DNA from 2 places in the Gilliamella sp. W8136 genome. Region 2 is predicted to be linked to the other one. Evidence: riboswitches for the same ligand, from Rfam matches in the RefSeq annotation. Region 2 holds a riboswitch; the other holds the start of a gene.
What was found. Region 2 has a riboswitch for preQ1 ahead of queD (6-carboxytetrahydropterin synthase QueD). Riboswitches for the same ligand answer to the same signal wherever they lie in the genome.
Positions count from the first base shown of each region.

Region 1 (3,508 bases), on a different contig from region 2:
CACGACTAAAGTACTTGATCCATCAATAATCATCTCCGAACAATCAAGAATTTCAAATTTTTTATCTTTATATTTTTCGATTAATTCTGGTGTTGGATTAAATACATTATGCAATTGCGAATTAACACTCGAGTTTTGAGTTGTGCTATTTTTTTGATTAGCGGTTATATTTGTCGTTAGCTCGTTGTTTTTTGCTTGTGCACATAGTGTTAAAAACAAACCCAACATAGCTAAGAGTTTTATTAATCTCATGATTCCACCCAATTCCTTTTATTTCACTAAATGTTGTGACTATTTTTTGCCGATATTATGCACTGTCACCAAACATTTAGCAAAATATCTTTACAGATAAATTGAATTTTTAGGTAAACAACTAAATTTTTGAAAGAATCGTTGATCTGTGATTATTGGAAAGTAGTATTACTCACATTTAGAACTTATTGCGTTATCAATAAGTTCTAAATGTTGACAATTTCAGAATTATTAAGCAAAAACTGGTCGATTTATTGCTTTTTTGCAGTTAATTTTTTTAAGATAAAATTCAAAATAATTCCATATAATGGTAAAAAGAATAAACCACAAATTAAGATTTTAAAACTATAATCCATTAACGAAATTTCACCCCAATGATTAGCCATAAATTCATCACTACTTTTGTAAAAGGCAATAGCAAAAAAGACAATAGTATCTATACCATTACCAAAGATTGCTGAAGCTGAAGGTGCTACCCACCAAAATTGATTTTTTCTTAAATAGTTAAAAACAGTAATATCCATTAATTGCCCAACTAAATAAGCTGCAAAACTGGCTAATGCTATGCGAAAAACAAAGCTATTAAATTGGGTCAATGCTGACCAACCTACCCAATGGGTTTCGAAAAATAGAACCGAAATCAGATATGAAAACAGTAAAGCGGGAATCATAACCACAAAGATAATTTTTCTTGCCAAACTGGCACCAAAAATACGGATAGTTAAATCAGTGGTTAAAAAAATAAATGGAAATGTAAAGGCTCCCCAAGTAGTATGAAATCCAAAAATATCAAATGGAATTTGCACCAAATAGTTACTGGAAGCAATAACAATAATATGAAAAAAAGCTAACCAGCCTAGTGCTTTATGCTTTTGCTGTCGAGTAAATTGTTTTTCAATCAATTGTGAATGAACGTTCAAATACATATTTGTTTCCTTTTTTAATGGGGTGAGAGAACCCAGATAAATATTTTTTAAGTTTTGGCCAGATATTCTTGTAGACCTTTATCACGCAGCATACAACTTGGACATTTACCGCATCCCCCTTCTACACCGTAATAACAGGTATGAGTATTTTGACGAACATAATCAAGATAACCCAATTTATCAGCCATTTCCCATGTTTGAGCTTTAGTAAGATACATCAACGGGGTTTTAATATTAAACGCATAATCCATCGCTAAATTCATAGATACATTCATGGATTTAATAAAAATATCACGACAATCTGGATAACCACTAAAATCGGTTTCACATACGCCGATAATAATATCTTTAATATCTTGCTGTTTGGCATAACAACCGGCTAACAATAAAAACAGCATATTACGACCATCGACAAACGTATTTGGATAATCGCCATCTTGTGCAGCTTTAATTTCTTGTGAATCGTCAATCAAAGCGTTATTGGTCGTCTGTTTAATAACCGATGTATCAATAACGGTTTGCTTGACACCTAAATCTTCAGCAATCCATTTAGCTTTATCTAATTCAATACTATGACGTTGACCATATTGAAAGCTGATAGTTTCAACATTTTCACGTCCATAATCGGCAATGGCTTGTAATAAACACGTAGTCGAATCTTGCCCGCCAGAAAATATCACGAGTGCTTTACGATTTTTCATTAAAAAATTCCTGTCAGATTGAACAAATTAGCGATTATCGACTTTTTCAGGATAAAGATCATGATTCGCTAAACGATTGAGCGCAATTTGCTCCCACCGAGTATCAGCTTTACCATAATTGGCATAAGGATCAATTGAAATACCTCCACGTGGTGTGAATTTACCCCACACTTCAATGTATTTAGGATCCATTAATTTGATCAGATCTTTCATAATGATATTGATGCAATCTTCATGGTAATCACCATGATTACGAAAGCTAAACAGGTATAGCTTAAGAGATTTGCTTTCAACCATTTTGATGTTAGGCACATAAGAAATATAAATTGTGGCAAAATCAGGTTGCCCAGTAATAGGACAAAGACTGGTAAATTCCGGACAATTAAATTTAACAAAATAATCATTACCGGGATGTTTATTATCAAAAGTTTCCAGAATTTCTGGACTATAGGTTGTTGGATAGCGAACAGACTGATCGCCTAATAATGTAACGTTACTCATAATTTTCCTTAGTTTTTTAGCGTGGGAGGTTCACGAACCACGAGACAAACCGCACACATTACTCTTTTTTACAAAAAAAGTCTAGAATATCGTTCTTAACCCTTGTGATTAAACATATTGAAATAGAACATGATAAATAATAACAGAATGATGAGATAAATGGGATATAACAAAATAAACAGGGAAATAATGAAATTGTTTTTTGAAAAAGTGTTACAAAATATGAAATAAAAAATTGCCTAAAAATTTTTGCTCTAAAAATTGATTAGGCATCGTTGAAATCAAATAAGGTTGGTTGTTTTTCTTTTATCATTCTTTTGTGAACACGATCGATTACCTTGCGAATGCCTCGCTCTGTCATATTATACTTTTGACTAAGTTCTGCGTAATTGTTACCCTTGAATGAATCATAAATCTGCAAGTCTCGCTGATTTAATTTAAAAATGTAATCGCGTGGGAATGTGAAATTTTGACCACCAAATAATTCTGAAATTGTATTTGCAATGCTATCACCTAACTGTGCTGCAATATCTTCAGGTAAACCGTAATCCATCGCATCGTTAGCTACAGATAATGATACATGTGTTAGTAATTCATGACGTTTAATAGACATTGCAGACTTAGTCATAATTTACGCTCCTGTTTTCTTCTTATACCAATCTAGTGCACCAGGTATATTTTTTTCTAATTTATTAAAATCGATACCGGCTCTATACATCTGTTCAAAATACTCTTCATTACTACTACGAATTGGTTTGTCTTCTTCTTTATGTTCAACATATGCAAATAAATGCTTAGTTGATTCATAAACAGATTTTAAGTAGTTATGATTTTTAAACGGTTTATACTCACTAGTTAAACGCTTAGCGTGAATATTATTAACTGTTTCTCGTAGTGCGTGAGCTAGATGCCTGCTTGGTTGATATAATTTTAGAACTTCATTAATTAAGTTTACTGCTCTAGAATTACTCAAATTTGATTTTTGAGTACGAAATAAACCAATATAGGCAATCATCGGTTTAGCACAGCCATAGTTTAAATTACTTACTAATATAAGTAGTTCCCTGCCAGAATCATCTTCCATCAATGCTTCTAAATTAATTTCGTTATGACAAATTGGGCAACGTG
Region 1 covers NZ_JACFQU010000011.1:43,734-47,241, forward strand. Annotated here, with positions in the region: gene H3T96_RS08645 (alpha-2-macroglobulin) at 1-252, opposite strand, end outside; gene H3T96_RS08650 (7-cyano-7-deazaguanine/7-aminomethyl-7-deazaguanine transporter) at 504-1,178, opposite strand; gene queC (7-cyano-7-deazaguanine synthase QueC) at 1,226-1,879, opposite strand; gene queF (preQ(1) synthase) at 1,907-2,380, opposite strand; PreQ1 riboswitch class I at 2,383-2,427, opposite strand; gene H3T96_RS08665 (Mor transcription activator family protein) at 2,646-3,008, opposite strand; gene H3T96_RS08670 (hypothetical protein) at 3,012-3,508, opposite strand, start outside.
Region 1: it holds a riboswitch for preQ1, as region 2 does, so the genes downstream of both, queF (preQ(1) synthase) here and queD (6-carboxytetrahydropterin synthase QueD) in region 2, are expected to answer to the same signal.

Region 2 (3,508 bases):
TTTCATCGGACTTAATTACAGTACCTTTTTTTATGACCGGAGCAGGTATTGGCTTATAAACATGATTTTCGCTTTTCTTACCTGATTTTATTATTGCACCAATTGTACCGATACGGCCTTGTACTTCATCCATTTTTAACATTACCGCATTATAGCCTATATCAAATAACTCCCAATATCTGTCGCCTTGCTTGAAAAAAATTTCATTATCAGTTTTTTTTAATACTCTAAGGAGTGCGCTTAATTGATGAGGTTTTAATTGATAAATAGAATTGGGTTTCTTTATTAGTGTACCCAAGTCTTTATTATTAATAACTAGGCTGATTGGGTGATTCTTTAGTATTTGCTCTTTTTTGTCATCGTCTTCATATTTATAAGATTCGTATTTAAAATAACCACCAGTAATAGGTTGATTTGCACCAGCTTTGCGCTCGAGTAGAATTGATATATGACTATCACCATCATCTAACTCTCTACCAAAACCTGCCACACGACAAGTCAAGGTATTATCACAAACCATTTCCCAATTTATATAGTAAAACTCAACTGCCGTATTGGCATATGCGTAATGAACCAATGTGAATAAAAAAAATAATCCGACTAAAATACGATTAAACATAAACATCACCCAAAGAATATTGGACAATAATAAAGCTAAACAATTAAAATTTAAAGCATAATTTATAGATTGAATTGATTTTTTTATATTTGGCAGTTAATTAAAAAAGGTTACTCTATATTTGCAAACTTGTGCGTTTGAATACTGAGTAGCCACTTGTTGTCGTTGCGGTTTTGGTTAATCTTGCCAAGTAATTCAATTGTTTCAAACATATTAAATTCACCATTTTTTTCGCAAGGGGAAAGATAATAACGTTTTGCTTGAATATTTTGTTCAATATATTGGCAAAAAGGAAGAAAGTCCGCATGGTTTTCGGCAACAATTCGCACTTCACTTGCAGTTGGTTGTATGATTTTTTGATACCGTGCTTGATAGCAGAATTTAGGGCTAAGGGCGATATAGTCAATTAGAGGATCGACTTTACCTAATCCATTACTTTCAATAGCAATATAGTAACCAGCCTGTTTTAGTGGTAAAAGTAACTCTGGTAGCGCTTTAACCATAGTTGGTTCACCACCAGTAATAATGATGTTTTTGCTCGTATATTGTTTAACTTTCGTCAATAACTGCTCTAATGTAAAATGGGTGTATTGGCGAAAGTTAGTATCGCACCAAACGCAATTTAAATTACAACCAGCAAAACGAATAAAAATAGCAGGCATGCCTGTATTGTAACCTTCGCCCTGTAATGATTCGAAGATTTCAACAATGCGAAATTCTGTCATTTTTCGCTCCGATGATACTCACAGTATGACGTTGGGGTTTCCCAGAGTTTGATCATTGAGATGGGTAAATATTGTGACAGACAATCAAAAATAAATTTACTCATACCTTCGGCAGTTGTACGACAAGGAAAGGCGAAGATTTTGCGATTCATCTCTTTTAATAATGAAGCAATACGGCACTCATTTGGATTATTTTGATTATATAGATAAGCATGATCGAGAGGATCAACAATATGCTGTTTCACTATTGCTTTTAAATCAGCATAATCCATCACCATATCAGCGCTAGAACCGTTATCTATTAGATCCCCTTTAATTTCGACTAATAAGCGATAAGTATGACCGTGCAGGTTGTGACATTTTTTGTTATGCCCGTCTAACATATGACAAGCATCGAATTGAAATTCTTTAGCAATTTTGAACATGTATGATTCCTAGTTTTTTTTCGTGGGATGGATTACGAACCACGGTTAGACCACCTAACAAAATAGAGCGGCTAATATAATGGATTAATGCTTAATTGTCATCTTACAATTGTTATTCCGAGCAATATTTATTACACTAACGGTGTAAAATTGAACGTTTATATTTTGCTTATTTCAACAACAGAATATAAATTAATTTTATTGTCGATTTTTTGTAAAAAATTTTCATAAAAAACTCTTGAAATTTATCTTTCCACACTCATTTAGTAACCATGCAAATGGTTTATCTGCTTAAAGCATTTAAGCCAAATCTATTGCTCAGGAGATAGTTAATATGAGGTTAGATAAACTCACTAATAAATTCCAACAAGCTTTAGCTGATGCACAATCATTAGCATTAGGTAAAGATAATCAATATATAGAACCAGTCCATGTTTTATCCGCTATGCTTAACCAAGAAGGTAGCAGTGTCAAGCCTTTACTGGCAGCGGCTGGTGCTAATGTAGCAATGTTACAGCAAGAATTAAATCAAGCTATTGATCGATTGCCACAAGTACAAGGCGTGGGTGGTGAAGTTATTCCATCACAAGAATTTGTCCGCGTTTTAAATCTTTGTGACAAATTAGCACAAAAAAATGGCGATAGTTATATCTCGTCTGAACTCTTTATCTTAGCGGCTTTAGACGAAAAGGGTAGTCTTAGTGATATTCTTAAAAAATCAGGGATCACAAAAGACAGATTAAATCAGGCCGTAAGTCAAGTAAGAGGAAGTGATAACGTGAACGATGCCAATGCCGAAGATCAACGTGGTGCGTTGAAAAAATATACCATTGATTTAACCGAGCGTGCTGAACAAGGTAAGCTCGATCCAGTAATTGGGCGTGATGAAGAAATTCGCCGTACAATTCAAGTATTACAACGTCGTACTAAAAATAATCCAGTGTTAATCGGTGAGCCTGGTGTGGGTAAAACCGCAATTGTTGAAGGACTTGCACAACGCATTGTAAACCGTGAAGTACCAGAAGGATTACGTAATAAACGCGTATTGTCTTTAGATATGGGAGCTTTAATTGCTGGCGCTAAATATCGAGGTGAATTTGAAGAACGCTTAAAAGCTGTTTTAAAAGATTTAGCCAAAGAAGAAGGGCGCATTATTTTATTTATTGATGAAATCCATACCATGGTCGGTGCAGGTAAAAGTGATGGCGCAATGGATGCAGGTAATATGTTAAAACCTGCATTGGCCCGCGGTGAATTACATTGTGTTGGCGCAACAACGTTAGATGAATACCGTCAATATATTGAAAAAGATCCCGCTTTAGAGCGTCGATTCCAAAAAGTGTATGTGGCTGAGCCAACTGTTGAAGACACCATTGCTATCTTGCGTGGTTTAAAAGAACGTTATGAATTACATCACCATGTACAAATTACCGATCCGGCAATTGTGGCGGCAGCAACGTTATCGCATCGTTATATTTCCGATCGTATGCTTCCTGATAAAGCCATTGACTTAATTGATGAAGCTGCATCGAGTATTCGTATGCAAATGGATTCAAAACCTGAATCATTAGATCGACTTGAACGCCGTATTATTCAGCTTAAACTTGAGCAACAAGCGCTTAAAAAAGAGTCTGATGATGCGAGTAAAAAACGACTAGAGATGCTAAACGATGAACTTGCTGAGAAAGAAAAAGAGTATGCGTCACTTGAAGAAGAGTGGAAGTCAGAGAAGGCTGCTG
Region 2 covers NZ_JACFQU010000013.1:2,462-5,969, forward strand. Annotated here, with positions in the region: gene H3T96_RS09655 (DUF1176 domain-containing protein) at 1-619, opposite strand, end outside; gene H3T96_RS09660 (7-carboxy-7-deazaguanine synthase QueE) at 730-1,344, opposite strand; gene queD (6-carboxytetrahydropterin synthase QueD) at 1,341-1,769, opposite strand; PreQ1 riboswitch class I at 1,773-1,818, opposite strand; gene clpB (ATP-dependent chaperone ClpB) at 2,104-3,508, shown strand, end outside.